3 regions of the Pseudomonas sp. B12(2026) genome follow, and region 3 is predicted to be linked to each of the others. Evidence: riboswitches for the same ligand, from Rfam matches in the RefSeq annotation. Region 3 holds a riboswitch; each other region holds the start of a gene.
The links. Region 3 has a riboswitch for cobalamin ahead of cobW (cobalamin biosynthesis protein CobW). Riboswitches for the same ligand answer to the same signal wherever they lie in the genome.

Region 1: linked by a shared signal. The riboswitch ahead of btuB (TonB-dependent vitamin B12 receptor) and the one ahead of cobW (cobalamin biosynthesis protein CobW) in region 3 are both predicted to bind cobalamin.
Region 2: linked by a shared signal. The riboswitch ahead of AC3B6A_RS03790 (TonB-dependent receptor domain-containing protein) and the one ahead of cobW (cobalamin biosynthesis protein CobW) in region 3 are both predicted to bind cobalamin.

The regions. Positions count from the first base shown of each region.
Region 1 is NZ_CM173430.1:4,325,285-4,332,555, forward strand. It holds gene cobO (cob(I)yrinic acid a,c-diamide adenosyltransferase) at 1-527, opposite strand, end outside; gene btuB (TonB-dependent vitamin B12 receptor) at 542-2,386, opposite strand; cobalamin riboswitch at 2,501-2,725, opposite strand; gene AC3B6A_RS20090 (ABC transporter permease) at 2,847-3,998, shown strand; gene AC3B6A_RS20095 (ABC transporter ATP-binding protein) at 3,995-4,780, shown strand; gene AC3B6A_RS20100 (MlaD family protein) at 4,782-5,720, shown strand; gene AC3B6A_RS20105 (ABC-type transport auxiliary lipoprotein family protein) at 5,717-6,337, shown strand; gene AC3B6A_RS20110 (LasR-specific antiactivator QslA) at 6,896-7,186, shown strand.
Region 2 is NZ_CM173430.1:787,978-795,248, reverse strand. It holds gene AC3B6A_RS03805 (aldehyde dehydrogenase (NADP(+))) at 1-314, shown strand, start outside; gene AC3B6A_RS03800 (Ldh family oxidoreductase) at 997-1,992, opposite strand; gene dxs (1-deoxy-D-xylulose-5-phosphate synthase) at 2,254-4,164, shown strand; cobalamin riboswitch at 4,198-4,376, shown strand; gene AC3B6A_RS03790 (TonB-dependent receptor domain-containing protein) at 4,482-6,353, shown strand.
Region 3 is NZ_CM173430.1:681,182-688,452, reverse strand. It holds gene mapR (GntR family transcriptional regulator MpaR) at 1-781, shown strand, start outside; gene cobM (precorrin-4 C(11)-methyltransferase) at 929-1,675, opposite strand; gene AC3B6A_RS03260 (cobalamin biosynthesis protein) at 1,672-2,088, opposite strand; gene AC3B6A_RS03255 (CbtA family protein) at 2,171-2,869, opposite strand; gene AC3B6A_RS03250 (CbtB domain-containing protein) at 2,995-3,180, opposite strand; cobalamin riboswitch at 3,286-3,504, opposite strand; cobalamin riboswitch at 3,565-3,759, shown strand; gene cobW (cobalamin biosynthesis protein CobW) at 3,994-5,046, shown strand; gene cobN (cobaltochelatase subunit CobN) at 5,227-7,271, shown strand, end outside.

The DNA.
Region 1 (7,271 bases), 2.3 Mb from region 3:
TCGACCATCGCCGGCAGCGCGCCGCGCCCGGTGGCGACCACATGCTGCATCGGCGGGCGGGCGGCGATGTCGGCGAGCACGCTGTCCAGTTCCAGGTAGCCGTGCTTGAGGGCGATGTTCACCTCGTCCAGCACCACCAGGCCGACCTGCGGATCGCTCAGCAAGCGGCGGGCGACCTCCCAGGCTTCGTGCGCCTTGGCGATGTCGCGCTGGCGGTCCTGGGTCTCCCAGGTGAAGCCCTCGCCCATCACGTGGTAGCTGACCTCCTCGGGGAAGCGCCGGAAGAAGGCTTCCTCGCCGGTGGTCGCGGCGCCCTTGATGAACTGCACCACGCCCACCTTCAGGCCGTGGCCCAGCGCGCGGGCGACCATGCCGAAGGCCGCGCTGCTCTTGCCCTTGCCGTTGCCGCTGTGGACCAGGAACACGCCGCGTTCGTCCTGGGCCTGGGCGATCTTCTCGTCGACCACGCTCTTCTTGCGCTGCATGCGCGAGCGGTGGCGCTCGTCCTTGTCCGGGGATTCGCTCATCGGTCTCTCTCCTCTCAAAGGGCCTGGTAGCGCACGCCGAAGAGTACGGCGCGGCCGGGCTGCCGGTAGCCTAGGGTGGTCTGGTAGTCGGCGTCGAACAGGTTGCCCAGGCGCGCCTGCAGGCGCCACTCCGGGGTCAGTTGGTATTCGCCGCGCAGGTCCAGCGTAGCGAAACCACCGAGGCAATTGCGGTTGGCCAGGTCGTCGTAGCGGCGGCCCTCGGCGTGCAGACTGGCGCCCAGGCTCAGCGCGTCGAAGCGCCGGTCGAGGTCCAGGTTGAACAGTTGCCGGGCGCGGCGCGGCAGCTCGTTGCCACGGCTGCCGCTGGCGCGGCTCTCCGGGTCGAGCAGGCTGGCGTTGGCGTTCCACGTCCAGTCCCGCCACTGGCTGCCCAGTTGCAGCTCGACGCCACGGATGCGCGCCTGGTCGATGTTCTCCGGCGCCTGCAGCGCCGAGTCGTAGGCGATCAGGTCGTCGATCGCCGTGCGGTACAGGTTCACCGCCCAGTGGCCCCAGCCGTGGCGGCCGTCCACGCCGAGCTCCAGGCTGCGCGAGGTTTCCGCGTCGAGGTCGGGGTTGCCGTAGCCGGGGTAGTAGAGCTCGTTGAAGGTCGGCGCCTTGAAGGCCGTGCCGTAGCTGGCGAAGGCGCGCACCGCGTCGGTCAGCGCATAGCCCCAGGCGAGGTTGCCGGTGTTGCGGCTGCCGAACTGCTGGTTGTCGTCGTGACGCAGGCTCAGCTGCCAGTCGTGGCGTCCGGCGCTGCCGAGGTACTGGGCAAAGGTGCCGCGGTTGTCGCGGGAGGTCACCGCGTAGTCGGTGGAGCTGCTCAGCGCGTCCCGCTGCCAGTCGTAGCCGAGGGTCAGGGTCTGGCCGGGCGCCAGTTCCAGGTCGTTCTGCCAGGACGCGGTGTCGCGCCGGCTGTCGAAGCGCGAGTAGAACGCGCCGTCCTGATAGGCGTCGGCGTTGTCCTCGCTGCGCCCGGCGGACAGGCTCACCCGCCAGGGCTCCAGCGGGGCGAAGCGCGCGCGGCCGCCGATCACCCGCTGCACGCCCCGGGTGTAGGCATCGAAGCCCCGGGTGCGGCGGCTGTTCACCGCGTCGAAGTCGTTGTGCGAATCGCTCTGCAACAGGCTGCCGTCCAGCTCCAGGCCGTTGTCGAAGCGATAGCCGGCGCGCAGCGAGCCGGCAAGGTTGCGGTAACCGTCGCTATCCGGCTCATGGCCGCTGGCGCCGTCGGCCCTGGCGTCGATGCCGGCGGTATCCAGGCTGGAGACGCCGAGGGCGAACCAGCCGCGCCCGTCGCTGGCCGAGGCCCCGGCGCTGCCTTCGTAGGTGCCCTGGCTGCCCGCGCCGGCGTAGGCCCAGGGCCTGAAACCCTGCTCCGCCGCCTGGCGGGTGAAGATCTGGATCACCCCGCCGATGGCCTCGGAGCCGTACAGGCTGGAGCGCGGCCCGCGCACCACCTCGATGCGCTCGACCAGTTCCAGCGGCAGGTCCTGCAGCGAGGCGCCGCCGGAGGACACCGAGCCGGCCTTGACGCCATCGATCAGCACCAGCACATGGTCGGATTCGCTGCCGCGCAGGTAGAGGCTGGTGGCCTTGCCGGGCCCGCCGGCGTTGCTCAGGGAGATGCCCGGCAGGCGCCGCAGCAGGTCCGGCACCGACTGCGCCTGGGCGCGTTCGATGTCCGCGCGGTCCAGCACGCCGACCGCAGCGAGGCTCTGCCCGGCGCGTTGCCCGGTGCGGGTGGCGGTCACCAGTTGATCGTCGAGCACCAGCGGCGTGTCGTCCGCCGCCAGGCCGATACAGGAAAAGCCGCCCAGCGCCAGCGCCGTCGGCCAATAGAGGAAATGCTTCACGTGAACTCACTCCGCCGCTCTCACCCGCGCGGCTCTGACCGAAAAAGGCAGGCGGAGGACGGGAACGCCCCGGCAGCGCAGGCCGGCCGGAGCGATCGGCAGCGCCTCCCGCGATGCCATGGCTTGCAGCAGGCCGGTCTCCGGGCTTGCGAGTGGCGCCGTGAGAGGCTCCGGAAACCGCGCCTTCCCATGCCGGTGGCACAGTGGCGAAATGCGGTTCGATGCTCGCTTACCGTTGCGGGGGCAGCGCCGGACTGGTCGACCCGGAGGATCGAATTCACCGGCTTCCCTGTTTCACCCCCGACTTGCGCCGGGGGCACCTGAAGCAGGCGCGCAGCTTAGAGGCTCGCCGCCCGGGGCGTCAATTGAACAGGCTGTCGCGGCCCCCGCCAAAGCCCGCGCCAGAGCGGCCAACAGGTGAAACACAACGCAGCTGGTGGCACCGCAGAAACTCGCTAGAATGCGATGCATGACGACTGCACAACCCGGCCGACTCCAGCTCGATACCCGCTCCAGCCCCCCGCTGATGCACGTCAGCGGCGACTGGACGCTGGCGCATTTCGCCGCGCTGGAGGCCCAGGTCGCCGACGCGCGCCAGGGCGGCCAGCCCGCCGCGCTGGACTTCGGCGACCTCGGCGCGCTCGACACCGCCGGCGCGGCGCTGCTCTCCGACGTCATCGGCGGCGCGCGCATGGGCCAGCTGGAGCAGATCGCCCGCAACCTCTCCGCCGAGCGCCAGGCCCTGCTGCGCGCCGTGGGCGGCGCCATCACCCAGTGCCGGCTGGACGAGCGCAAGCCGCCGCCGGGCAACGCCATCGTCGATGTGCTCGAACGCATCGGCATCGGCTCCGTCATCTTCTGGGGGCATCTGGTCGGCGTGCTCGGCTTCATCGGCCTGACCCTGCAGACCCTGCTGCGCAGCCTGCCGCGCCCGCGCCGCTGGCGCCTCACCTCGCTGGCCGCGCACATGGAGCAGACCGGCCTCAACGCCGTGCCCATCGTCGCCCTGCTCACCTTCATGGTCGGCGCGGTGGTGGCCTTCCTCGGCGCCACGGTGCTGAGGAAGTTCGGCGCGGCGATCTACACCGTCGACCTGGTCGGCTTCTCCTTCCTGCGCGAATTCGGCGTGCTGCTCACCGCCATCCTCCTCGCCGGCCGCACCGCCAGCGCCTTCACCGCGCAGATCGGCTCGATGAAGGCCAACCAGGAGATCGACGCCATCCAGGCCCTGGGCATGGACCCGGTGGAGCTGCTGGTGCTGCCGCGGGTGCTCGCGCTGCTGCTGACCCTGCCGATACTGACCTTCCTGGCGATGCTCTCCGGCATCTTCGGCGGCGGCGTGGTCTGCGCCCTGAGCCTGGACATCTCGCCGCGCCTGTTCCTCTACATGCTGCAGAACGACATCGCCGTGCAGCACTTCCTGGTCGGCATCGTCAAGGCGCCGGTGTTCGCCTTCATCATCGCCGTGATCGGCTGCCTGGAAGGCTTCCGCGTCAGCGGCAGCGCGCAGTCGGTGGGCGAGCACACCACCTCCGCGGTGGTCCAGTCGATCTTCGTGGTGATCCTGCTGGACGCGGTGTTCGCGCTGTTCTTCATGGAGATGGGCTGGTGAGCGAACCGATCATCGCCGTCCGCGACCTGGCCAACCGCTTCGGCACCCACGCCGTGCACGAGCACCTCGACCTCGACGTGATGAAGGGCGAAATCCTCGGCGTGGTCGGCGGCTCTGGCACCGGCAAGTCCGTGCTGCTGCGCAGCATCATCGGCCTGCGCCAGCCCAGCGAAGGCAGCGTGCAGGTGTTCGGGCAGAACCTGCAGGCGCTGGCGCCGCAGCGACGCTCGCAGCTGGAGCGGCGCTTCGGCGTGCTGTTCCAGAACGGCGCGCTGTTCTCCTCGCTGACGGTCAGCGAGAACATCTGCCTGCCGCTGATCGAGCACGCCCGGCTGTCGCGCAACGACGCCGAATTCATGGCCAAGGTGAAGATTTCCCTCGCCGGCCTGCCGCCGGATGCCGGCGCCAAGTACCCGGCCGAGCTGTCCGGCGGCATGGTCAAGCGCGCCGCCCTGGCCCGCGCCCTGGCGCTGGACCCGGACATCCTGTTCCTCGACGAGCCCACCGCCGGCCTCGACCCCATCGGCGCGGCGGCCTTCGACCAACTCATCCTGACCCTTCGCGACGCCTTCGGCCTCACCGTGTTCCTGGTCACCCACGACCTGGACACCCTCTACACCATCTGCGACCGCGTCGCCGTGCTCTCGCAGAAGCGCGTGCTGGTGGTCGGCCCGCTGGAGCAGGTCGCCGGGACCGACGACGCCTGGGTCCGGGAATACTTCCACGGCCCCCGTGGCCGCGCCGCACAGCAGGCCACGCAGCCCCTGCGGGAGGAAAACTGACATGGAAACCCGCGCCCATCACGTGCTGATCGGCCTCTTCACCCTGATCGTCTCCATCGGCGCGCTGCTCTTCGCGCTGTGGCTGGCGCAGTCGACCAACGACCAGAAATACAAGTTCTACGACGTGATCTTCAACGAGGCGGTGACCGGTCTCTCCGAGGGCGGCACCGTGCAGTACAGCGGCATCCGCGTCGGCGACGTGGTGTTCCTGCGCCTGGACCCGAACGACCCGCGCAAGGTCCGCGCGCGCATCCGCGTCTTCGAGAGCACGCCGATCCGCGAGGACACCCGCGCCAAGCTGGCGCTCACCGGGGTCACCGGCCAGGCCATCATCCAGCTCTCCAGCGCCGCCCAGGACAGCCCGCCGCTGGTCAGCACGGAAGGCAACATTCCGGTGATCAAGACCATCCCCTCGCCGCTGGCGAAGTTCCTCGCCAACGGCGAAGACATCGCCACCAACGTCAACACCCTGCTCACCAACGCCAGCCGCCTGTTCTCCGAGGAAAACGTCGAGCACATCAGCCGCACCCTCGACCACATCGACCAGGCCAGCAGCGTGATCGCCGAACAGCGCGACGACATCCGCCAGACCGTCAAGGAACTGGCCGCCGCCAGCCAGCAGGCGCGCATCACCCTGGCCAACGCCAGCGCGCTGCTCGAACGCGCCAACCAGACCCTCGGCACGCGCGGCCAGAGCATCCTCGACGACACCCAGAAGACCCTGGCCGCCCTGCGCGCCAGCAGCGAGCGGGTCGAACGACTGCTCGGCAACAACTACGACTCGGTGAACGGCGGCCTGAACGGACTGGGCGAAATCGGCCCGGCGGTGCGCGAACTGCGCGCCACCCTGGAGGACCTGCGCGGCGTCACCCGCCGCCTGCAGGAAAACCCCACCGGCTACCTGCTCGGCCGCGAACGCAACAAGGAGTTCCAGCCATGACCGCCCTTCCCCGCCTGCTCGGCATCGCCGCCCTGCTCGGCCTGCTCGGCGCCTGCTCGATCCTTCCGGAAGCGGAAACCCCGGACGTCTACCTGCTGCCGGCGACCCAGCAGCCGGCGCGCGGCAACGCGGCGGTGGACTGGTCGCTGCGGGTCAGCGCGCCCACCGCCAGCCTCGCGCTGGACAGCAACCGCATCGCGGTGATCCCCCAGGGCAACCAGATCAGCAGCTACCAGGGCGCGCGCTGGAGCAACCGCGCCCCCGGCCTGCTGCGTGACCGCCTGCTCGACGCCTTCGGCGCCGACGGCAGCATCCGCGCCCTGAGCAGCGACGACGCCAACCTGCAGGCCGACCTCGACCTCACCGGTGAACTGCGCGCCTTCCAGAGCGAATACCAGGGCGACCGGCCTGTCGTGCACATCCGCTACGAAGCGCGCCTGGTCCGCACCCTCGGCCAGCGCATCGTCGCCGCGCGCAGCTTCGAGGTCCGCCAGCCGGTGGAGGGCAAACAGGTCGCGGAAGTGGTCACCGCCTTCGGCAAGGCCGCCGACCAGCTCGCCGCGCAGGTGGTGGAGTGGACGTTGCAGCAGGGGCAGGCGCAGACAGCCGGCCGCTGATCCGGGGGCCGGGCTACCGGGTCCGCATCGCCGCCCGGTAGCACTCGATCTCGCCGCCTACTGGGTCACTTACTGGGTCGTTTACTGGGTCGTTTACTGGGTCAGTCGACGACTCCGCACGCCCTCCGTCTGGCGACCCGGCGCGGCGCGAACCGCATAAGCCCCCCGCAAGCCCCCTCCAGTCGCCAGATTCGATAGCCGCCATCCTTCATTTCTGTCAGACGCGGCCGATACCTCCCCTGCGCGAGCACCTGTCCTTGATGGTCCGGGGCGCAGCCCCTTATGCTGCGACCGTCACGGCTACATCCGTGATTGGGTTTGACAGCCCAGAACGTCGGCGCGATTGCGCCAACACAGGTGCATGCGAAAGCGGCGAACGCTTTTGCAGGCCCTGCTTCGACCTCAGTTTTTGGTTGAAGACGCTATGGCAGATCGCGCGGGGAGACCCCCTCGCGGGGTCTGCCGGCCCGACGTCCGGTCTGTCAACCTCGCGTGGTCTGCCTCCCTTCGATTGACAGCGAAGCGGCAGCTCTCTTCCTTAACGTCGGAGCTACATTCATGACTTCAGACAGCGACACCCTCGACCCCGAAACAGGCGCCTTCCCCGGCGACATTCCTCCGATCGACGACCAGCCCGGCCTGCCGCTGATCTGGCCCCGGGACGCCCAGCCCGCGCTGGACCACGGCATACGCCGCGCGGAACAGTGGTTGAACGGCGAAGGCAAACCCTATCTCTGGACCACCTACGTGTGCGGCCGGGCGATCCAGCCCGACTCGATCGACAAGATGGCCTACGAGGTCGGCTTCCTCACCCGCCTGCAGCAGCACCTGCGCCGCATGCCGGACTGAATCGCCGGGCGGCTCATGGCCCGCCCCGGGCCGCCCCACTCGACGCCGGCCTGTAGGAGCGAGCTTGCTCGCGAACAGCCGCCCA
Region 2 (7,271 bases), 110 kb from region 3:
CCGAGCCGGACGACTTCGCGCGCTTCGCCGCGCTGGTGCCGCTGCTGGAGCGCAAGGCCGGCCGCCTGCTGGTCAACGGCTACCCGACCGGGGTGGAAGTCTGCGACGCGATGGTCCACGGCGGCCCGTACCCGGCCACCTCCGACGCGCGCGGGACCTCGGTGGGCAGCTTGGCCATCGACCGCTTCCTGCGCCCGGTGTGCTACCAGAACTACCCCGACGCGCTGCTGCCCGAGGCGTTGAAGGACGCCAACCCGCTGGGCATCGCGCGCCTGGTGGACGGCGAGACGACGCGCGAGCCGCTGGCCCGCTGAGGGTTCGTCGGTGGGGGAGTGAAAGTCGGCCAGTCCCGCACCGACGATCAGCCCCGGCCGTGCGCCGGGGCTTTTTTATGCGCGGCTTTTGCTCTGCGTAGGAGCGGACTCCGTCCGCGATGTTCCTGCTTTTCGTAGGGTGGACATCGCTCTTCATGTCCACCATCGGCGCCCAGCTCAGGCGTCATGGTGGATGTAAACAGCGACATCCACCCTACGCACTGATGGGTATCGCTTCGCTCCACGCCATCCTACGAAAAGCCGCTCCCAGCATGGGGCAGCCAAGGTTTCAGGCGCGCGCAGAGTCCCGTCAGGAGGCCGAGTGGAGGTATTGCGCAGAGGGGCGAGCGGCATGGATACCGCGAGAGGCTTGAAGGGCCAGGGACGGCCCTTGCAAGCCGACCCTCGGAGCAATACCGGAGCGAGGGCAGTCTGAGCGAAGCGAAGACCCGGATGTCGGGACGGGCCCTTTTGGTTCCTTTTGGGGCCCCAAAAGGGACTCGCCCGGGAGGGCGAAACCAAATCTCCCAGCACACACCGAAGCGGCGCATACACACCATACAAAGCTTTCTACGCGCAACGCCGGAGCAGGCTCTTCGTAGGAGCGGACTCCGTCCGCGATCAGCACCAGCGCGATGCAAATCGCGGACAAGGTCCGCTCCTACAGGGAAGGCGCCGCGTGCTATTCCAGCAACTGGCGCAGGTCGGCAACCAGCGAATCGCTGATCTCCACACCCTCCGCCAGGCTGCGCTTGCGCGCGGCAAAGCGGCGCTGCGACGGCAGGCGCGCGCCCATGTCGACGATGGATTCGAACAGCGTCTCCGCCCGCGCCAGATGCTGCGGGGCATCCGCGCCGAGGAAGCGCGCCGGGTCGAGGGCGATCAGCAATTCGCCGTGGTAGGGCGAGGATTTCGTCCCGGCATCGAAGACCGTGGCTTCGGCGCTGGTCAGGTCGCCGATCAGCGGGCCGGCGATCAGCTCGACCATGGTCGCCAGCGCCGAGCCCTTGTGCCCGCCGAAGGTCAGCATGGCGCCGTCGAGCACGGCGCTGGGGTCGGTGCTGGGATTGCCTTCGGCATCGATGCCCCAGCCCGGCGGGATCGCCTTGCCCTCGCGCTCGTGCAGCTGGATTTCCCCGCGCGCCACGGCGCTGGTGGCGAAGTCGAAGACATAGGGATTCTGCCCGCCACGCGGCCAGCCGAACGCGATGGGATTGGTGCCGAACAACGGCCGCGTGCCGCCAGCCGGCGCCACGTAGGCCTGGGCCGGCGTGACCGCCAGCGCGACCAGGCCGTGGGCGGTGATCCGCTCGATCTCCACCCACAGCGCCGAGAAGTGCACGCAATGGTTGATCGCCAGCGCGGCGATGCCCTGGCTGCGCGCCTTCTCCACCAGCTTCGGCAGGCCGAGGTCGAAGGCGCACTGCGAGAAACCACCCCTGGCATCCACGCGCACCAGCGCCGGCGCGGGCTCCGACAATTCCGGCACGGCATCGCGCACGACCTTGCCGACGCGCGCCGTGTGGATGCAGCCGAGCAGCCGCCAGACACCGTGGGACGTGCAGCCGTCGCGCTCGCCGGCCAGCACGGTCTCGGCCACCGCCTGCACGTGGGGCTCGCTGAAACCATGCCGGCGCAGGATCGCCACCGCCAGTTCGCGCAGTTCTTCCAGGCTCATTCGGGTCACGCCGTCCTCCTCCATCGTTACAGTCGTTTCCGTCCGCTGCGGCAATCCGCCGCCGGACCGGTCAGGTCTACAGTGGCCGCTCAGGCGGCGCGCCGCTTGCGTGCAATCGGCGACCCCGGCGACGATTTCGGCACAGGCTCCGGGCGGCGCTCCGACCATCCGGTCGGTAAAAGGATAGGCCCCGCGTTGCTTGGGGCAATCCGGTGCTTCGGGTAAACTGCCGCATCTTCGCCTTCCATAACGATCAGCCTGATGCCCACGACGTTCCACGAGATTCCCCGCGTGCGCCCCGCCACGCCCCTGCTCGACCGCGCCAGCACGCCGGTCGAACTGCGCCGGCTGGGCGAAGCGGAGCTGCTGACCCTCGCTGACGAACTGCGCCAGTACCTGTTGTACAGCGTCGGCCAGACCGGCGGCCACTTCGGCGCCGGGCTCGGCGTGATCGAACTGACGATCGCCCTGCACTACGTCTTCGACACCCCGGACGACCGCCTGGTGTGGGACGTCGGCCACCAGGCCTACCCGCACAAGATCCTCACCGGCCGCCGCGAGCGCATGGGCACCCTGCGCCAGAAGGACGGCCTGGCCGCCTTCCCGCGCCGCTCGGAGAGCGAGTACGACACCTTTGGTGTCGGCCACTCCAGCACCTCCATCAGCGCCGCCCTCGGCATGGCCATTGCCGCGCGCATGCAGGGCTCGGGCCGCAAGTCGGTGGCGGTGATCGGCGACGGCGCGCTGACCGCCGGCATGGCCTTCGAGGCGCTCAACCACGCGTCGGACGTCAAGGCCGACATGCTGGTGGTCCTCAACGACAACGACATGTCGATCTCGCACAACGTCGGCGGCCTGTCCAACTACCTGGCCAAGATCCTCTCCAGCCGCACCTACAGCAGCATGCGCGAAGGCAGCAAGAAGGTGCTTTCGCGCCTGCCCGGCGCCTGGGAGATCGCCCGCCGCACCGAGGAATACGCCAAGGGCATGCTGGTCCCCGGCACGCTCTTCGAGGAGCTGGGCTGGAACTACATCGGCCCGATCGACGGCCACGACCTGCCGACCCTGATCGCCACCCTGCGCAACATGCGCGACCTCAAGGGCCCGCAGTTCCTGCATGTGGTGACCAAGAAGGGCAAGGGCTTCGGCCCGGCCGAGATCGACCCCATCGGCTACCACGCCATCACCAAGCTGGAACCCGAGGGCGCCGCCGCCCACGCCGCGCCGAAGAAGGCCGGCGGACCGAAGTACTCCGGCGTGTTCGGCCAGTGGCTGTGCGACATGGCCGCCGAGGACCCGCGCCTGGTCGGCATCACCCCGGCGATGAAGGAAGGCTCGGACCTGGTGGCCTTCGCCGACAGGTTCCCGGACCGCTACTTCGACGTCGCCATCGCCGAACAGCACGCCGTGACGCTGGCGGCCGGCATGGCCTGCGACGGCGCCAAGCCGGTGGTGGCGATCTACTCCACCTTCCTGCAGCGCGGCTACGACCAGCTGATCCACGACGTCGCGGTGCAGAACCTCGACGTGCTGTTCGCCATCGACCGCGCCGGTCTCGTGGGCGAAGACGGTCCGACCCACGCCGGCAGCTTCGACCTCTCCTACCTGCGCTGCATCCCCGGCATGCTGGTGATGACCCCCAGCGACGAGAACGAACTGCGCAAGCTGCTCACCACCGGCCATCACTTCGACGGGCCGGCGGCGGTGCGCTACCCGCGCGGCACCGGCCCCAACGCCTCCATCGAACGGGCGCTGGCGCCAGTGGAAATCGGCAAGGGCGTGCTGCGCCGCGAGGGCAAGGCCGGCAAGGTCGCCTTCCTGGTGTTCGGCGTGCAGCTGGCCGAGGCGCTGAAAGTCGCCGAGCGGTTCGACGCCAGCGTCGCCGACATGCGCTTCGTCAAGCCGCTGGACGAGGAACTGGTGCGCCAGCTGGCCGCCAGCCACGAGCTGCTGGTGACCGTCGAGGAAAACACCGTGATGGGTGGCGCCGGCGCCGCCGTCAGCGAATTCCTCGCCCGCGAGAACCTCCAGCAGCCGATCCTCCACCTGGGCCTGCCGGACTACTACGTGGAACACGCCAAGCCCGCGCAGATGCTCGCCGAGTGCGGCCTCGACGCCACCGGCATCGAAGCCTCGGTGGCCGCGCGCCTGGAAGCGCTCGGCAACCGCTGAGCGCATCCCTCCCCCGGAGTATTGCCAGTGAACGGGCGCACCGACTAAGGTGCGCCCGTTTTCGTTCGAGGTAACGGGAAGCAGGTGAAAGACCTGCGCTGCCCCCGCAACGGTAACCGACCGCAGGCCCTGGCCTGCCGCGCTGCGAACCGCCACTGTGCATCCGCATGGGAAGGCCGCGAGCGTGGGTGTCGGCAGCCCGGAGACCGCCCCCGAACGCCCAGACAGGTGTTGCGGAGGGCCGCACCGTCAAGTGCGGCCCGCCGCCCTTGCCACGCCCTCCTCGAAAGTCATCCGACCGCTTTTGAGGACGTTCCATGAAACTGACCCGACTCGCCCTGGCCACCGGCCTGCTGCCCGCCCTGGCCTGCGCCGACGCCAGCGTCGCGCCCGACGACGTCTACGCCCTGCCCGCCCTGGTGATCACCTCCGGCCGCCAGGTCCAGCCGCGCGCCCAGGCCACCTCCGCCAACAGCGTGTACACCCGCCGGGAGATCGAGCGCCTGCAGGTGCGCAGCGTGCCCGAACTGCTCAAGCGCGTGCCCGGCGTGCAGATCGGCAGCTCCGGCGGGGTGATCTCCTACTCCGTGCGCGGCACCGGCACCGCGCAGACCCTGGTGCTGGTCGACGGCCAGCGCGTCGCCTCGGCCAGCACCGGCATCGCCCGCCTGGACTACCTGAGCATCGACAACGTCGAACGCGTGGAAGTGACCCGCGGCCCGCGCTCCTCGCTGTACGGCGCCGACGCCATCGGCGGGGTGATCCAGATCTTCACCCGCCGCGGCGAGGCCGGCCTGCACCCGGAAGTGCGCCTGGCGGCCGGCAGCCACGGCACCTTCGAGCGCAGCGTGAACCTGTCCGGCGGCGACCAGCGCACCACATTCAACCTCGGCGGCAGCCTCGACGAGCGCGACGGCTGGGACCGCACCAGCGACAACGTCGGCGCCGACAGCGACGACGACGCCCAGCGCAACAAGGCCGTGCACCTGAACCTCGACCACCGTTTCAACGAGGACTGGAAGGCCGGCCTGAACCTCAACGACCAGCGCGGCAAGAACGAATACGACGACGCCTACAACTTCGAACCGGGCTCGCCGCGCGACGAATTCCGCGTCAGCAGCTACAGCGCCTACCTCGACGGCCAGTTGACCGACATCTGGAACAGCCGCCTGGAGCTGGGCCGCAGCTTCGACCGCAACAAGGCCGTGGGCGCCGCCGACAGCTGGAACAACGGCACCCTGGAAACCACCCGCCACTCCGCCGGCTGGATCAACCGCCTGCAACTGGACGCGGCCAACCAGCTCACCCTCGGCGCCGACTGGTACGAAGACCGGGTCGAGGGCACCACCGTCTTCGCCGAGGACCAGCGCGAGAACCACGCCTTCTTCGCCCAGCACAGCTTCAAGGGCGACCGCTTCGGCACCGAGCTGGGCCTGCGCCACGACGACAACCAGGCCTACGGCAGCCAGAACAGCTGGAACGCCGCCTTCAGCCTGCCGGTGGGCGACAGCCAGAGCTGGATCGCCAGCTACGGCGAAGGCTTCCGCGCCCCCACCTTCAGCGACCTCTACTACCCCGGCGCCGGCAACCCGAATCTCAAGGCCGAAACCTCGAAGACCTACGAACTGCAATGGCGCGGCGACTTTTCCGGCACCCAGCTGGAAGCCTCGCTGTACCGCACCGAAATCGACGACCTGATCGCCTGGGACAGCGCCAGCAACCAGCCGGAGAACATCGCCAAGGCGCGCATCGACGGCTTCGAGGCCAGCATCGCCCGCGAGGTGCTGGGCTGGCAGGCCGCCCTCGGCCTGAGCCTGATCGACCCGCGCGACCGCGACAGCGGCCACACCCTGCCCTACCGCGCGCGCCGCACCCTGAGCCTGGACCTCGACCGCCAGTTCGGCGCCTACGGCGTCGGCGGTTCCTGGCGCGCGGTCAGCCAGCGCTACGACGACGCGGCCAACACCCGCCAGCTCGCCGGCTACGGCGTGCTCGACCTGCGCACCAGCTGGCAGGCCAGCGACGAGGTGCGCTTCGACCTGAAGCTGGATAACGCGCTGGACCGCGATTACACCCTGGGCGACTACCTGCGCCCGACCAGCCCGATGGACTTCATGGGCGAACCCCGCCCGTATCAGGAACCGGGCCGTACCGCGCTGCTGGCGGTAACCTGGACGCCGGAGCTTTAAGGACCGCTTTTCCGTAGGAGCGAGCTTGCTCGCGAACCCGCTCGACGCCGGCCCTGCCGGCGGATCGCGGACAAGGTCCGCTCCTACAGGGTGCACCGCTTTCGTAGGAGCGGAGCTTCTCCGCGATGCTTTTGTCTTTTGTTTGGGCTGGGGTGTTTCTGCGCCGCTTCGGCGTGTGCTGAGCGATTTGGTTTCGCCCTCCCGGGCGAGTCCCTTTTGGGGCCCCAAAAGGAACCAAAAGGGCCCGTCCCGGCATCCGGGTCTTCGCTTCGCTCAGACTCCCCTCGCTCCGGTATTGCTCCGAGGGTCGGCTTGCAAGGGCCATCCATGGCCCTTCAAGCCTCTCGCGGCATCCATGCCGCTCGCCCCTCTGCGCAATACCTCCACTCGGCCTCCTGACGGGACCCTGCGCGCGCCTGAAACCTTGGCTGCTCCATGCTGGGAGCAGCTTTTCGTAGGATGGCGTGGAGCGAAGCGATACCCATCAGGCGGATACCGCTCCGCGTTACCCATACGCAGAACAAGAGCATCGCGGACGGAGTCCGCTCCTACGGTGGGATTGGCTTTTGTAGGAGCGGACTCTGTCCGCGATCAGCCCGGCTCAAGAGCTTCGCGGACAAGGTCCGCTCCTACACGAGCAAATCCCGGGCACGCTGTGCTTTGGGATTTGGCTTTTGAAGACTTCCAGAGGAATCTCCGCGCGCGCCGGAGCGCCCCTTCAGGAGGCCGAGTGGAATCGGAGTTTCAGGGGTTGAGCGGCATGGATGCCGCGAGAGCGTTGTCGGGCCAGGGATGGCCCGTCAACGCGGGCCCCTGAAACTCCGATGGAGCGAGGGAACCCCGGCGAAGCCGGGGCCGGATGATGGGGCAGAGACCTTTGCCTACTTTGTGGCGTTTGACAAAGTAGGTCGCCCGAGG
Region 3 (7,271 bases):
GGAGCGGCTGAAACTGAAGGCGGTGGAAATCCCCGTGCACCCGCGCGAGGGCATCGACCTCGACGTGCTCGCCGACAGCCTGGCGCGCCTGCCGATCAAGGCCTGCTGGTTCATGAGCAACTTCCAGAACCCGCTGGGCGCGAGCATGGCCGAGGACAAGAAGCGCGCCCTCGCCGCCCTGCTGGCCCGGCACCAGGTGCCGCTGATCGAGGACGACGTCTACGCCGAGCTGTACTTCGCCGCCCAGGCGCCGAAGCCGGTGAAGGCCTTCGACAGCGAGGGGCTGGTGATGCACTGCAGCTCCTTCTCCAAGAACCTGGCGCCGGGCTACCGGGTCGGCTGGGTGGCCGGCGGGCGCTACGCCGAGCAGATCGAGCGGCTCAAGCTGATGACCAGCCTGTCGGCCTCGGTGCCGGCCCAGGCGGCCATCGCCGACTACCTGCAGCACGGCGGCTACGACCGCCACCTGCGCAAGCTGCGCCACGCCCTGGAAAGCCAGCAGCACGCCATGCTCGCCGCCGTGGCCCGGCACTTCCCCGCCGCCACCCGCGTCACCCGGCCCAGCGGCGGCTACTTCCTGTGGCTGGAGCTGCCCGAGCACATCGACGCGCTCAAGCTGTTCCAGCTCGCCCTGGCCCAGGGCATCAGCCTGGCGCCGGGGCCGATCTTCTCCGCCACGCGGCGCTTCGGCCATTGCCTGCGGCTGAACTACGGCCACCCGTGGACGGCGCGCAGCGAACAGGCCATGGAAACCCTCGGGCGAATCATCCACTCGCTGTAGCCCCGAGCGCCGTGGCGGCCCTTCGTAGGAGCGGATCTCATCCGCGATCCGGCCGAAAGGCCGGCGCCCAGGGTTTGCACCGCTATCGCGGTGATCGCGGATAAGATCCGCTCCTACAAAAGCGGGCCTCGCGCCATCCCCGGCGCCTCACGGGCGATACAGGTGCGCATGCCCCGCGCTGTACAGCGACGAATCGGCGAAACCCTCCGCGCCCAGCACCTTGCCCACCAGGATCAGCGCCGTGCGGCGGAAGCCCTTGGCGGCGGCCTTGGGCAGGATGTCGCCGAGGGTGCCGGTGACCTGGTCCTGGTCCGGCCAGCTGGCGCGGTGGATCACCGCGACCGGGCAGTCGGCGCCGTAATGCGGCAGCAGCTCGGCGACGATCGACGCCAGCTGGCCGACGCCCAGGTGGATCGCCAGGGTGGCGCGGTGCTGCGCCAGCTCGGCGAGGGACTCGCCCTCGGGCATCCGCGTCCGGCTTGCGTAGCGGGTCAGGATCAGCGTCTGGGAAATATCCGGCAGGGTCAGTTCGCAACCGAGGATCGCCGCGCAGGCCGAGGTGGCGGTGACGCCGGGCACGATCTCGTAGGGAATGCCGCGTTCGCGCAGGTGGCGGATCTGCTCGCCGATGGCGCCGTACAGCGACGGGTCGCCGGAGTGCACCCGCGCCACGTCCCGGCCCTCGGCGTGGGCCTGCGCCAGCAGCGCGACGATCTCGTCCAGATGCAGCTCGGCGGTGTTCACCACGCGTTCGGCGCTGTGCCCTTCCAGCACCGCCGGCGGCACCAGCGAGCCGGCGTAGAGGATCACCGGACAGGCACGGATAAGCCGCTGGCCCTTGACCGTGATGAGCTCCGGATCGCCGGGGCCGGCGCCGATGAAGTAGACCGTCATGGCTGTTCCTGTTCGGGTGCATCGGGGATGAAGGCCAGCGCGCAGGTAGCCTGGTCGCTGCGGCGCTTGCCCACCAGCAGCCGCGCTGGCGCGCCGCCCTGGGCTTCGGCCTGCAGCAGCGCCGCGGCTTCGGCGACGCTGGCGCTGCCGGTGGCCGTGCGCACCGCCTCCGATGGCTCGCCGAGGCGCTTCTCGCAGGCCGCCAGCTGTTGCGGGGTGAACAGCGCCAGCGGCAGGTCCAGCGCGGCGGCCAGGGCGCTCAGCCCTTCTTCGTCGGCCTTCAGCGTGGCGCTGGCCAGCGCGGTGAGATTCGACTCGTCGAGCCCGGCTTCCGCCAGGGTGTCCCGTAGCAGCGCGCGCAATTCATCGAGCGGGCAGCCCCGGCGGCAACCGAGGCCGGCAACCAGCGTCATGATCAGTCTCCTGAAATGGCCTCTGAAAATGAAAACCCCGCAGGCGGCAGGGCCGGCTGCGGGGTGGAGCATAGCGCCGGAATCAGGCCGACGGTGCGAAGCGGCGGAACAACCAGACGGACACGACGCCCAGGGCCGCCCAGAACACCGCGTTGGTGAGCAGCGAGGCGACGACGAACTCCCGGGCGAGGCTTTCCGGCGCGAGGCTGGCATGCACCTCCGGCTGCGGCGCGCCGACCAGGTGCGGCACCACCAGCAGCGCCAGGCCCACGCCGCGCAGCAGCCAGGCGCGGCTGAACACCAGCAGCGCGAGGCCGGCGGCGGTGGCGGCGGCGGTGCCGATCCACCAGCCCTGCCGCAGGCCCAGGTCGGCGGCGGCGGTGCCGGGCACTTCCGGCGGCAGGCCGAGGGATGGCGCCAGGGTGAACACGGCGAAACCGGCGAGGCCCCAGAGCAGGCCCTCGGAGGTCCTGCCCGGCTCGCGCAGGGTGAACAGGCCGGCCAGCATCAGGGCGAAGCCCACCGCGACCACCAGGTTGCCGCCGGTGGTGGAGAGGATGCGCTGCCAGCCGTCTTCCGGCTCCCAGGCCTGCGTGTCGTGGTGGTGGCCGGCGGCGGCGCCTTCGGCGTGCTCGTGGCTGTGCTCGGCCACGGGTTCGGCCTGCTCGTAGGTCTCCGCCTTGAGGATCAGCGGGGACACCCACAGCAACTGGACCACGGTCAGCACCAGCGCCGCGATCAGGCCGGCGAACCCGGCGGTCCGGGCGATACGTTTGATCATTTTTCTTCTCCGCACTCTCGGGCCGCACGGGGCAGGCGAAGCGACGCCGCGACCGCCTCGAACGGGCAGTCAGGGACGCTTCAATTCAGCCGGCCGACGCGCAGCCGATTGGATTCAGGGCCGCATCAGTGGCAGGGGAAGCCGGCGCTATGGCGAGTGTCATGCGCGGCGTTGTGCACCGCCTCCAGGTGCGAGAAGCCGGCGAAGTACACCAGCAACGCACCGAGCAGGCTGGCGCCGACGGCCAGGGCGATGCGCTTGGAAAGGGGGATGGAAGTGCTCGACGCGTGCGTCAGGGTGCTGCTGGACATGAACGTTCCCTCTGAAAGCTGAGTAGAGAACGCAGAGGTTGAACGCATTCGAACGCGCCGGAACCGGTCGCGCCACGGCCTGCGCCCGCCCACCGCGGGTTTGCCAAAAACGAAGGATTCCAGGCCGGTCTCCGGGCTTGCGACGCCAACCGGAAACTCCGGCCGGGCGGGTCAGCCTTCCCATGCCTTGGCACAGTGGCTACTGACGACCCTCGATGCGCTTACCGTTGCGGGGGCAGCGCCGGACTGGTCCTTGCGGACGCACCGGCTTCCCGTTTCACCTCGCGCACGTCGGCGCGAGACACCTGAAACCGCGCTAGCTGACCACGGCGGCCGGCAGGCGTCAACCGATCCCCGGCGATTGACCGCCTGGCCTGCGCTGCGTAGCCTTCTGGGCTTCGAGGTTCTCCGGCGCTGGCCGGAGCTAAGAGGGAACGTGGAAATCTTCGGATGCGCCACGGCTGCCCCCGCAACTGTGAACAGCCTGTCTCTTCATGTGCCACTGCCGATTCGGGCGGGAAGGCGAAGGGATAACAAGCGGCTGTGAGCCAGGAGACCTGCCTCGTGACTGGTTTTCGATCTGCTGCGCGTCGGCATAACGGCGTTAAAAATCGGCTCGAGATGCTCATTTGCTAAAGCAAACTCCGCTCTCTCGCCGCTTTTTGCCTTGTTCTGCTCTAGCTCGCGAGATCCGGAACCGGTTTGTTCTCTACACGACAACCGGGCGGGGTGATCCGGTGGCGACCTTCGTTGCGCGGCGAACCCGCGCGCGCGCCCTTCATCCGCCTTCCAACTTCCGCTTGCGAGGCGCGCATGAAAACCCTGGCCAAACTCCCCGTCACCATCGTCACCGGCTTCCTCGGCGCCGGTAAGACCACCCTGCTCCGCCACATGCTCGACAATGCGCAAGGCCGCCGCATCGCGGTGATCGTCAACGAATTCGGCGAGCTGGGCATCGACGGCGACATCCTCAAGCAGTGCGCCATCGGTTGCAGCGAGGAAGAAGCCGCCGGCCGCGTCTTCGAGCTGGCCAACGGCTGCCTGTGCTGCACCGTGCAGGAAGAGTTCTTCCCGGTGATGCGCGAGCTGGTGGCGCGCCGCGGCGACCTCGACCAGATCCTCGTCGAGACCTCCGGCCTGGCCCTGCCCAAGCCGCTGGTGCAGGCCTTCCAGTGGCCGGAAATCCGCAACGCCTGCACCGTCGATGCGGTGATCACCGTGGTCGACAGCCCGGCCGTGGCCGCCGGCACCTTCGCCGCCCATCCCGAGCAGGTCGACCAGCAGCGCCAGCAGGACCCGAACCTCGACCACGAATCGCCGCTGCACGAACTCTTCGAAGACCAGTTGGCCAGCGCCGACCTGGTGGTGCTGAACAAGGCCGACCTGCTCGACGCCGAGGCGCTGGCCCGGGTGCGCGCCGAGGTCGCCGAGGAGCTGCCGCCGGCGGTGAAGATCGTCGAGGCCAGCGCCGGCCAGCTGCCGCTTTCCGTGCTGCTGGGGCTGAACGCCGAGGCCGAGCTGCACATCGACAGCCGCCCGACCCACCACGACCATGAAGGGCACGAAGACCACGATCACGACGAGTTCGACTCCTTCCACGTCGACCTGCCGGAAGTGGAAGAACGCGCCCTGCTCGACACGCTGAACGCGCTGGTCGAGCGCCACGCCATCCTGCGCATCAAGGGCTTCGTGGCCATCCCCGGCAAGCCCATGCGCCTGCTGGTGCAGGGCGTCGGCAAGCGCTTCGACAAGCATTTCGACCGCGCCTGGCGCGGCGACGAAACCCGCGCCACGCGCCTGGTGGTGATCGGCCAGGAGCTGGACCAGGCCGCCATCGCCAACGCGCTGCGCACCGCCCTGGCGTGATTGCGTAGGGTGGCGTGGAGCGCAGCGATAGCCACCACCGATGATGGGCATCGCAGGCTCCACCCATCCTACGACCATGCCAATCCCCTGCAGGAGCGAGCTTGCTCGCGAACGGCCCCGCAGCGGGGTTTGGTTCGCGAGCAAGCTCGCTCCTACGAAGAGCCACTACCGAGCAAACCCATGCACCTGCTGCGCACCCAACCCGGCGGCTTCGTCCCCGACGACGGCATCGCCCACCTGGCCCAGACGCCCGCCGAGCTGGTGATCCTCTGCAGCGGCGACTCGCACCTCGCGCTGCTCGCCGAGGCCGCCCGCGGGCTGCCGGCGGACTACCCGAGCCTGCGCCTGGCCAATCCCATGCAGTTGCAGAACCACGCCTCGGTGGACCTCTACGTCGACGAGGTGCTGCGGCACGCCAGGGTCATCCTGATCTCGGTGCACGGCGGCGTCGGCTACTGGCGCTACGGCATGGAGCAACTGGCGGCGCTGGCCGAGCGCGGCGCCACGCTGATCGCGGTGCCCGGTGACGACAAGCCCGACCCCGAACTCACCGCCCTGAGCAACGTCCCGCCAGCGGACGCCGAACGGCTCTGGCAGTACCTGCGCCAGGGCGGCATGGGCAACGCCCGGCAGTTCTTCGCCTGCCTCGCCAACCGCCACCTGCAACGCGACTATGCCTGGAGCGAACCGCAGACGCTGCCGCGCGTGGCGCTCCATCACCCACAAGCCGGCAGCTGCGACCTCGCCCGCTGGCAGGCCGACTGGAACGCGGACTGGCCCGTCGCCGCGCTGCTGCTCTACCGCACGCACCTGCAGGCGGCGAACACCGGCTTCATCGACACCTTCTGCGAACGCCTCCGGCTCCAGGGCATCAACCCGCTGCCCATCGCCGTGGCTAGCCTCAAGGAAGCCGCCTGCCTGGACGCGGTGGAAAACCTGCTGGAGGCCGCCGACGCCGAGCTGATCATTAACACCACCGGCTTCGCCCAGTCCAACCCGGAAGCGCCGCAGGAGCGGCCGTTCAGACGCGACGTGCCGGTGCTGCAAGCCATCTGCTCGCTGGACAACTTCGACCTCTGGCGCGCCAACCCGCAGGGCCTGGGCCCGCGCGACCTGGCCATGCACATCGCGCTGCCGGAACTGGACGGCCGCATCATCACCCGGCCGATCAGCTTCAAGGGCCTGGCCTGGCGCAGCGAGCGCAGCCAGAGCGACGTGGTCTGCTACCTGCCGCACCTGCCGGGCATGGACTTCATCGCCGAACTGGCGCGGCGCTGGATGCTGCTGGCACGCAAGGCCAACGCCGACAAGCGCGTGGCGCTGATCCTGGCGAACTACCCGACCCGCGACGGGCGCATCGGCAACGGTGTCGGCCTGGATACGCCGGCCGCCGCGCTGAACATCCTCCGCGCGCTGGAGGCCCAGGGTTACCCGGTCGCCGGCCTGCCCGACTCCGGCACGGCGCTGATCCAGCAGTTGCTCGGCGGCGTCAGCAACGACCTGGACAGCCTCGACCTGCGCCCCTGCGCGCAGAGCCTGGCACTGGACGACTACCTCGCCTGCTTCGCGCGCCTGCCCGAAGCCAACCAGCAGGCCGTGCGCGAACGCTGGGGCGAACCGCAGCAGGACCCGATGTTCCGCAGCGGCCGCATGATGGTCGCCGGCCTGCGCTTCGGCCTCGGCTTCGTCGGCATCCAGCCGGCGCGCGGCTACCAGCTCGACGCCGCGGCGATCTACCACGATCCCTCGCTGGTGCCGCCCCACGGCTACCTCGCCTTCTACTTCTGGCTGCGCGAGGTGTTCGGCGCCGACGCGGTGGTCCACGTCGGCAAGCACGGCAACCTGGAATGGCTGCCGGGCAAGGGCGTCGGGCTCTCCGAGGAGTGCTGGCCGGACGCGATCCTCGGCCCGCTGCCGAACCTCTACCCGTTCATCGTCAACGACCCCGGCGAAGGCGCCCAGGCCAAGCGCCGCGCCCAGGCGGTGATCATCGACCATCTGATGCCGCCGCTGACCCGCGCGGAAAACTACGGCCCGCTGCGCGACCTCGAACGCCTGGCCGACGAGTACTACGACGCCTCCCTGCTCGACCCGCGCCGCGCCAATGAACTGCGCGGCGACATCCTCGTGCTGGTGCGCGAAACCGCGCTGGACCGCGAGCTGGGCTTGCAGCTGAGCGACGATCCGGAAAGCTGGCTGCCGCAGCTGGACGCCTACCTCTGCGA